2 regions of the Cylindrospermum stagnale PCC 7417 genome follow, and region 1 is predicted to be linked to the other one. Evidence: riboswitches for the same ligand, from Rfam matches in the RefSeq annotation. Region 1 holds a riboswitch; the other holds the start of a gene.
The links. Region 1 has a riboswitch for cyclic di-AMP ahead of CYLST_RS07150 (glycosyltransferase). Riboswitches for the same ligand answer to the same signal wherever they lie in the genome.

Region 1 (5,028 bases):
AACAGCAGAATAGAGATATGGATAAATCAATTTATGTAATTCGTCCACTCACACAAGAAGATGAGCCATTTCTTTGGCGAATGCTCTATGAAGCAACACAAATGTCAGAAGAAAACCTGACAATAAATGATGCCATGAATCATCCTGATTTGACCAAATATGTGAAAAACTGGGGCTGTGAAAATGATCTGGGTGTTGTTGCTACTTTATTAAGTAATCATCTGCCAGTAGGAGCAGCTTGGTTACGTTTGCTGACAGGTGAAAATCAGGGATATGGTTATGTTGATCACCAAACTCCAGAACTCGCAATCGCAGTTCTGCCCGAATATAGAAATCAAGGAATTGGCACACAGTTAATTAAGCATTTGTTACCAGCCGCTAAAGATTTTTATCCATCTATATCACTCAGTGTCAGAAGTTCAAACCCCGCCTTGTCTTTATATCAGCGATGCGGCTGGAAAATTGTGGATGGCAGCAATAGACTCAACCGTGTTGGTGGAATTTCATTCAAAATGAAATTAGATTTTGATTAAGCTAAATTTATGATCACTACTAGAGGTTTTTTTTTGCATTTGCGTAGTAAATTGTATAAAAAATAGCAATAAGTTAGTACAGAAATAACTATTAAACCACAGATGAATACAGTTGAATTTGTACCTCATCCAAATAATATTTGCTATACTTCTTGATGAGAGCTAAACAATTTTACAATTCATTGTCCCTGTTTTTAATTTAAACTTACTCATGAGTTATCAAATTATTCACCAGTTAACGGAAAACCAGATTTTAGAACTTGTGGAATTGTACAAAAACGAGTTTTGGAGTAAAAACCGCACATATCAAGGCGTTGTTAAGATGCTGGCAAACTCAAATATTATTATTGCTTTGGTAGATGAAAACGAACATTTGATTGGTTTTACTCGTGTTTTCACTGATTTTGTCTATCGGGCAATTATTTACGATGTAATTGTTAAGTCTACCCATAGAAAAATCGGTCTTGGTGCTAAATTACTAGATGCAGTGATGAATCATTCTCAGTTGAGTAAGATTGAACATATTTCTCTGTTCTGTTCACCGGAAATGGTTCCATTCTATCAACGCTGGGGCTTTATAAGTGCTGCGGGTAAATTTGAATTAATGTACCAACACAAACAATTACCTCAGGAAGAAACAAAATGATCATTAATCCAGAAAATGTCCCCAGTCGGACAAGTTCAATTTACCCCGCTGAATTTCAGCCTCTGGTAATAGGAAGAGTGAAACAGGCTTTAGGCAATGCGGCAGGATTGAGAAACTTTGGTGTTAATTTAGTTACTCTGGCACCAGGAAGCTGTTCTGCACTCAGACATTGGCACACGAAACAAGATGAGTTTATTTATCTTATTCAAGGTGAAGTGACTTTAGTTACTAATGCAGGAGAGCAAATCCTCAAACCAGGAATGATGGCTGGTTTTGCAGCAGGTAAAGCAGATGGACATCAACTGGTAAATCATTCTCAAGCATTGGTAGTGTATCTGGAAGTTGGGGATAGAACTGCTGATGATGAAGCTTACTATCCAGATGATGACTTGGTTGCCAAATCTGATGCCGGAGGTAATCGCATTTTCACACACCAAGATGGTGCTCTATACGAAACTTAAAACGAAATCAAAGATTTGAAAATATGTCTACGAATGGTATTGAAGATATATCCAATTTTCTCAAAATATCCGATGTAATTGCTACTTCTGGGCAACCAACAGCAAAACAGTTTGCCGTAATCAAACAGTCAGGATATCAATTAATTATAAATTTGGCACTGCCAACTTCAAATAATGCTTTATCTAATGAACAAGAAATTGTGGAATCTCAAGGTATGGAATATGTAAACATTCCTGTGCTTTGGGAAAATCCCACTATTGAGGATCTAACAGAGTTTTTTAGCCTCATGGCAACGAATGCTGATAAAAAAATATTTGTTCACTGTGCTGCCAATATGAGAGTTTCAGCTTTTATGTATCTTTATCGCCGCCTTCATCAAGGTATCAATGAGACAGAGGCAAGGCAAACTTTACATCAAGTTTGGATTCCTAATGAAATTTGGCACAAATTTATTGAGGAGGCAATTGAGTATTTATTTTCCTATACCTTTGGTTGAGGTACTGAGGTAAGCAACTCAACCAAAACTTTAGTAAGGTTTGATTCCACTGTCGTTCTACCTAACCGCTAATTGTTATTAACTTGGACACAAAATATACCGTGATTCAGATCACAATTATTTTGTGGTTCCTCTTGACTTTGCTGATGATCATACATTATTATTTAAGGGAATAAAAATCAGTCTGCCTAATCCATCATTTGCCTTAAAGATACATTATGTATCAAGGTAAATCGGGAACGGAGGAACCAGTTCTGGGGCGAATTTGCTAGAAAGAGAAAGCTAGAGTCAAAAGGATAACAATAATCAAACTTTATCCTTTCGACTTGGTACTTGATCTTTTTCCAGAAGGACATCTCTCAGTCCTAGCCCGTCAGCTAACTTCGTCGGCATTGAGAGGAGATTGAACGAGCAGCGTGATTATTACAAGTAATGCGTTGTTTTCGTCAGTATCCTTGGCTGGTAACTTTGCACTTCGTTGTGCCTGCCCTTGACTCTGAAGTAAATTCTGGCGTCTGAGGCAGGATATAGTTGCCTTGAGGTAAATATCGACTATGTACCACAGTCAAAAGTATCGCGTTGCCCTTATTTCCGTTGATGGTGATCCTACCGCAGACATAGGACAAGAAGAGGCAGGGGGACAAAACGTCTATGTGCGTCAAGTTGGTTATGCATTAGCCGAGCAGGGTTGGCAGGTGGATATGTTCACTCGCTTCAGTAGTTCTGAGCAAGCGGCGATTGTGCAACATAGCCCTAACTGTCGCACGATTCGGTTAAAGGCTGGGCCGGTCGAGTTTATTGGGCGGGATGATTTGTTTGCCCATCTACCAGAATTTGTCGCCGAATTCCGGCGATTCCAACAGCGTCAGGGATACCGTTACTCCCTAGTGCATACAAATTATTGGTTATCCTCTTGGGTAGGCATGGAATTGAAAAAGCATCAGCCGCTGATTCAAGTGCATACTTACCACTCTTTAGGAGCAGTTAAATATAGAACTATTGGCGATGTGCCCGTTATTGCTACCCAACGGTTAGCGGTGGAAAAAGCTTGTTTAGAGACTGTAGACCGTGTAGTTGCGACTAGTCCCCAAGAGCAGAAGCACATGCGGATACTTGTTTCCACCGGAGGGCGAACGGAAATGATCCCCTGTGGTACTGATATTGAGAAATTTGGTGGAATTGAGCGGTCTACAGCAAGGCAGATGTTGGGAATTGCCCCTGATGCGAAGATGGTTCTTTATGTTGGCCGCTTTGATCGCCGCAAAGGAATTGAAACTTTAGTGCGAGCTGTTGCTAAGTCTAGTTTTAGGGGTGAGGGGAAGCTGAAGCTGGTGATCGGTGGTGGTAGTCGTCCTGGCCAAAGTGATGGTTTCGAGCGCGATCGCATTTCTCGCATTGTTGCTGAACTGGGACTAGAAGACCAAACGATCTTTCCTGGTCGCTTAGATGATACCGTTCTCCCCTACTACTACGCCGCCGCTGATGTCTGCGTTGTGCCCAGTCATTACGAACCCTTTGGGTTAGTTCCTGTCGAAGCAATGGCCAGTCAAACACCTGTGGTAGCTAGTAATGTGGGTGGGTTGCAATTTACCGTCGTCCCGGAAGTGACAGGCTTACTTGTTCCTGCCAAAGATCAAGTAGGTTTTGCTGCTGCTATCGACCGGATACTCGCTAACCCAGCTTGGCGAGACGAGTTAGGTGTAGCTGGCAGACAACGGGTAGAAATTGCTTTTAGTTGGTATAGTGTCGCCTCCCGACTGACTCAGCTTTACACACATCTGCTGCCGCCAACTGCAACTAGATCTCAGAACCAACCTCAAATTGCTGCTTAACTTCTACCGAATGCAACACGTTGTCGGGGTAATCAATAGACAGCTTCGGAAAATAATCTAGAGCCGAGAATCCCTACCGATGGAAGGTCTTTACAAAGGTTCTGGATAACGCATATTTAATAGGACTTACGCATCAATTAACAAATGTAGGGGCAATTCATGAATTGCCCCTACGGTAAATCATGGGTTTTACGTCATTTTTGCGTAAGTCCTGTTTAAATTCGGTCGATGTCTAATATTGTTTTGCCCCTACAAATAGACTGTAATTACTCAACCATTAGACAGATATCTAGATTAACGATTTCGCTCCATTGGTCAGAGGGCAGGGATCTGTTAGCTTTATAGAATCAGTTCAGAAGATCAGAAAATAGTCACAAGCCGTGTGATGCCATGCTATTCCAAGACCGACGCTTGGCGGGTCAGTTCTTAGCTGGGGAATTAGCAGCTTATGCTAATCGTTCAGATGTAGTGGTTTTAGGATTGCCAAGGGGTGGTGTACCTGTCGCTTTTGAAGTTGCCAGAGCGATAAATGCACCCTTGGGTGTGTTAGTAGTACGGAAATTGGGTGTACCCGGTCAAAAAGAACTGGCAATGGGAGCGATCGCACCTGGTGGTGTGCGAGTACTCAACGAACAGATTATCAGCGAAGAAAATATCCCCGATGAAGCGATCGCGACAATGGCGCTGCAAGAACAGCGGGAGTTAGAACGACGAGAACGGCTTTATCAAGGAAATCGTCCTTCTCTAGATTTACAGGAACGCACTGTCATTTTAGTAGATGATGGTTTAGCCACGGGTGCAACTATGTTGGCAGCAATTGTGGCTGTAAGAAAACAGCAACCTGCTAAAATCGTGGTTGCAGTACCAGTCGCCGCTCCTCCAACTTACGAAGATTTAGCAGGATTGGTAGACGAAATCGCTTGCATCTCACAACCCAACCCCTTCTATAGTGTTGGTCTTTGGTACGAACAATTTCCGCAAATCACCGATGATGAAGTCTGTGATTTACTCGCCAAGGCGGCAAACAACGGTCAAAAATTATCCCTTGGGACGTAGACA
Region 2 (5,028 bases), 900 kb from region 1:
CTCTTGAGGTGGGTTTAGACTTTCGGATGCGTTTAGGACAAGGTGCAATTCGAGATGGAGGATATCAAAATCCTAATTTACTCAGCAGCACCTTTGAAGCAGTCCTCGGTGCTTACTATTTAGATAATAATTCCAATATTGAAGCAGTTCGCGCAATTATAGAACCGCTATTTGATTCTGTATCAGAAAAAATTGTTGTGTCTCGTTCTAATGTAGACTCAAAAAACCGCTTTCAAGAATGGGTGCAACGTAATGTTACCCCAAATCCCCCAATATATGAAACAGAACAAATAGGTGGACCTTCTCACGCGCCAGAATTCGTAGCTAAAGTTTTGGTGGATGGAAAAGAATACGGTGAAGGTAAAGGACGCAATAAAAAAGAAGCTGAAAAAGCCGCTGCTGAAGATGCGTTAGCTAAATTGAAAAAGAAAGCTTTGTTGTAGAGATGATGTTGCATCTCACGCAAAGGTGTAAAGTTCTTCTTCGTGTCTTTGCGCCTTTGCGCGAAATCAACCTTCATTTATTTCCAATTGCAAAGGCAAAATCACGGTGAAAGTAGAACCAACCCCCACCTGAGACACCAGTTTAACTTCTCCTTGCAAGAGTTTTACCAATCGCGAAACTATTGCTAAACCCAAGCCAGTGCTGTCAGGAAGGTAGGATTTAGCGCGATAGTAGGGTTCAAAAATCCGCTCTTGGTCTTCTGGAGCAATACCAATGCCGGTGTCGGAAACTGCGATCGCGCATTTGTCATTATCTAGCACCTGAAATACTATATTAATAGTCCCCGACTCTGTATAGCGAATCGCATTACTCACAAGATTTGTCACAACTTGTTGTAATTGAAAAGAATCTGTGATAAACGGTTTGGGAGGTTGGACAGAATCCACCACAATTTGTAAACTTTTCCCAGCAGCTAAAGGCTCCAACATTTGATAGACATTATTTATTAATTCACATACATCTGTGGGTGCTAGTTCGAGTTTGATCTTCCCTGTATCAAACCGTGATATTTCTAGTAAATCATTGATCAGACGGAGTAAGTGTCTACCATTGCGTAGTACACGCTCAATATGTTCTACATTGGCATAGGTTTCTTTTCCCTCAATTTTTTTACGTTGTTCCCGTAAAAACAAATCTGAGTAACCAATAATTGAAGATAGAGGATGTTTCAAATCGTGGGCTAGGTGGGAAAGATGCTCTCGATTAGCGTTAATTAAGCGAGTTAGTTCCTCATTGTGCAGCGTCAGTGAGGAATGCAGATGCTCTAATTCTCTTAAACGTTCTTTAACATAACTATTAAAACACCTAGCGATCGCTTCATCGATCACAACATTAATCAATCTAAAAGCACGAATGATCTCAGTTGGTGTTCCCTGCAATAAATCCGCTTCTATTGCATCAAATATTACTATTCGCAACTGATGATATTCCCTAGCAATTTCTTCTGGATCAAAGCCTTGTATAGCTCGAATAGCCCCATGTTGCCAACTGGCAGTTACTATCGACTGAATATCATTACCCTGAGTTTTTGAAAGTACTGTTACCATCGCTTCCAACACATTGGGAATGTGATCTTTAATCGCGCCGTAGGATAGGTCATCAGCGCTTTCAATTCGCCGATCTTTGCGAACTGCTACCACCCATTTATCTAGAATAGTATCAATTTTTTCAGCCAGTAGTTGACTAAAATCCATTATCTTACATTTGCTGAGTAGTGTCTGAATCAGATTGTATGTGCAATTAGTTTAGTAAGTAGGATTTTACTTCCAAAACTATATAGACATTTCACCGAACGAAATAGAACGAAATAGATTGTATCTATAGATCAGCCTGCTGAATTGACTAGCCACGAATTAAATATTTTTATAGCATACAGATTATATAGTTAAAAATCATACTCAGCAAAATTTCATTTCATGCTTGCTGGCTCTCTCTCTATAGTATATGTATCTGTACCATGACAAGAGATTCAGTCACACTACAACCGGATGTATAGCCTTTACTAATTACCGAAAACCGACGAAAATTACTAAATTTTTGGATTGAAGTAAATAAAAATTATCATTCATCCAGATGCTTTTACGGCACATAAATGTTATAATTGATTTGTCATTATCCATCTTTAGAGTTAGTCAGCTTAATCCAGTGCATTGCGTAGCACTGGAGCGGAGGAACCCAATTGTGGGGCGTATCTCCTAGAAAGTGGCAAGTTAAGAGTCAAAATTGAGTAGTTAGGAAATATTTGACTCACCACTCTCAAGAGAGGGGCATCTCTCAGCCCTAGCCCGTCAGCTAACTTCGTAAGCATTGAGGGGAGACTGAAGAGACGGTATTTTTTTAATATTCCGATCTCATCAGTGTCCAACGCCCGTACTGTTCGGTTTTTTTTGTACCCGCGCTTTGATCTGTTGAGGTTGTAAATGGTATTTCAACTTAATTTAGCTGCAATCGTGGCGGTTGCTGGACAATTTGCATGGAAAAAGGCAAAACCTGTGATTTTTCGGGATGTCTTCTTATTTCCTGTCTTAGGATTTTTGGGAATAATTTTGTTGTGGTGGGTGGTAGCACTTGCCAATCACGATGTAATGCCCACTCCACCAGAAGCTCTAATTGCTAATCTGGACTACATTTTAAACCCGTTTTACGAACGAGGCCCGGGAGACTTGGGAATTGGTTGGTTATTAATAGCAAGTTTGCGGCGGGTATTAGTGGGGTTTCTGTTGGGTGCAGTAGTTGCTATTCCCCTGGGATTCTGCATTGGTATGTCTAGACAAGCAATGCTAGCTTTCAATCCGATCATTCAGATTTTTAAACCCGTATCGCCCCTAGCTTGGTTGCCGATATCTTTAGCCATTTTCAATTTAGCAGACCCTTCAGCTATTTTTGTCATCTTCATTACCTCCCTTTGGCCGACAATTATTAATACTGCTTTGGGAGTTTCTAGCGTTTCTCAAGATTATTTAGATGTGGCACGGGTGTTAGAAATGCCCAGTTGGCGGCGGATTACTAAAATTATTTGGCCAGCGAGTTTGCCATATATTTTTACAGGTTTGCGAATTAGTTTAGGAATTGCTTGGTTGGTAATTGTCGCCGTAGAAATGCTCACCGGCGGTGTTGGAATCGGCTTTTTTGTCTGGGATGAATGGAGCCGTTTAAATCTTAGTTCAGTCTTTCTCGCTGTGTTGGTAATTGGCGTAACTGGGTTAATTCTGGATTTTGCTGTGGGGAAAATTGAAGAGTTAGTCACCCACCGTCCGAAAACTTCTAAATAACAAAATTTGTCTGATGCCAAGATGATTCTTCCAACCCACGCCAGCTCGTACAACTCTCTCGGCAGTCCGCACAACTTTGGTCACATGAGTAAGCGGCTACCTTAGGAAAATACGCTCTTCAACTGACTCTCCTTTAAAAGCAGGGGGCTAAATTGTTTCATTACCTCATTGAAAAGGGGAAATATTTGATTCCATTAGCTCCTTTAAAAGGGGGTCAACCCGTGGGGTATCTTATCTGAACCGTATTGGGCGCGAGCCTATTTATAAATAATTGATAGCTATAACCATGAGTGAAAATAATTGGACTCGACGGGACTTTATTCAGGCAATAGGAGCAACAACAGCGGGAATATCCCTATCCTCTTGTGGAATATCAGGAGATAAATCTGTTAAAGGACTAACTGAACAAGCCTTAGCTGTGGAACCAGTAGTCAGACCCCAAGACTTAGAAAAACCCAACATTAGCGTTGGTTATGTGCCTGTTAATGATTGTGCGCCATTTGCGATCGCCTGGAAAAAAGGTTTTTTCCGCAAATACGGTTTAAACGTCCAACTCAATCGGGAAGCCAGTTGGGCTACCTCCCGCGACGGGCTGATTTTTGGTCGTCTGGATGCTGCACCTGTAGTATCCGGTGCCGTCACCAATGCCAGAGTTGGTGCTGAAGGCGCACGCCGTGCCCCCCTTTGTGCAGCTATGGTAATTCACCGCCACGGTAACGCCATGACGATGAACAAAGATATGTGGAATTTTGGGATACGCCCCTGGTACGAATACCAACAAAAGTATGGTGATGGAGCGCTGGAAGCCTTTGGGCGCGATTTCCGGAACTACTTTGACAAGCAGCCCCCAGAAAGAAAAATCTGGGCAGTAGTGCTGAGTTCTGCCATTTACGAATACTTTGTCCGCTACGTAGCCGCCGCCGCTGGTGTCGATCCCCTGAAGGAATTTCGGGTGATTATCGTTTCCCCACCGCAAATGCTCACCAACATGAGAATCGACGCGATGCAGGCTTACATGGTGGCGGAACCTTGGAACACCAGAGCAATTACAGGTAATGAAGGTATTGGTTTCACCTTTGCCCAAGGAAAAGAAGTCTGGGCAGGACACCCAGATCGACTGCTAGCGGTGATGGAATCTTTCATCGACAACTATCCCAAAACCTATCGTTCCCTAGTCAAGGCGATGATTGAAGCTTGCCAGTATTGCAGCAAACCGGAAAACCGCCAAGAAGTAGCCGAACTGATTACAGGCCGCTCCTTTACCGGTGCAAAACCCAAAAATCCAGGCGACCCCATCACCAAGTTTACCGCTCCCGGAATTCTTGGTAATTACAACTATGGTGGGTTTGATGGCAAAGACCGCACTATCAAAGCTGCTGACACGACAATTTTCTTTGATATACCTAGCAACGTCGCCCAAGAGCCAGGAGAACACTCAACATTTTTATGGAGATCCAGAAGTATCTGGCTGATGACTCAAGCAGCTCGCTGGGGACAGATCAAGACTGTTCCCAAAAATGCCAATGAAGTAGCTGAAAAAGGCTGGAGAACAGATTTATATCGGGAAATAGCCGCTGAAATGGGAATTGAGTGTCCCAAGAATGATTATAAAGTCGAACCTCCAGAAGTATTCATCGATAACAAAGGCTTTGACCCCAGTGATCCAGTGGGATATCTCAATAGTTTTACCATCAGGGCTAACGCGCCCACTCGCTTATTCATGTCTTAAGTATCAAGTGCCAATAGTGACTAA

Region 2: another riboswitch for cyclic di-AMP. It lies ahead of ntrB (nitrate ABC transporter permease); the one in region 1 lies ahead of CYLST_RS07150 (glycosyltransferase).

Annotation. Positions count from the first base shown of each region.
Region 1 is NC_019757.1:1,714,469-1,719,496, reverse strand. Features, by position in the region: gene CYLST_RS07170 (GNAT family N-acetyltransferase) at 18-533, shown strand; gene CYLST_RS07165 (GNAT family N-acetyltransferase) at 745-1,179, shown strand; gene CYLST_RS07160 (cupin domain-containing protein) at 1,176-1,640, shown strand; gene CYLST_RS07155 (protein tyrosine phosphatase family protein) at 1,664-2,137, shown strand; cyclic di-AMP (ydaO/yuaA leader) riboswitch at 2,329-2,544, shown strand; gene CYLST_RS07150 (glycosyltransferase) at 2,692-3,969, shown strand; gene CYLST_RS07145 (phosphoribosyltransferase) at 4,360-5,025, shown strand.
Region 2 is NC_019757.1:2,618,240-2,623,267, reverse strand. Features, by position in the region: gene rnc (ribonuclease III) at 1-443, shown strand, start outside; gene CYLST_RS10610 (sensor histidine kinase) at 510-1,697, opposite strand; cyclic di-AMP (ydaO/yuaA leader) riboswitch at 2,128-2,325, shown strand; gene ntrB (nitrate ABC transporter permease) at 2,424-3,275, shown strand; gene CYLST_RS10600 (ABC transporter substrate-binding protein) at 3,562-5,004, shown strand.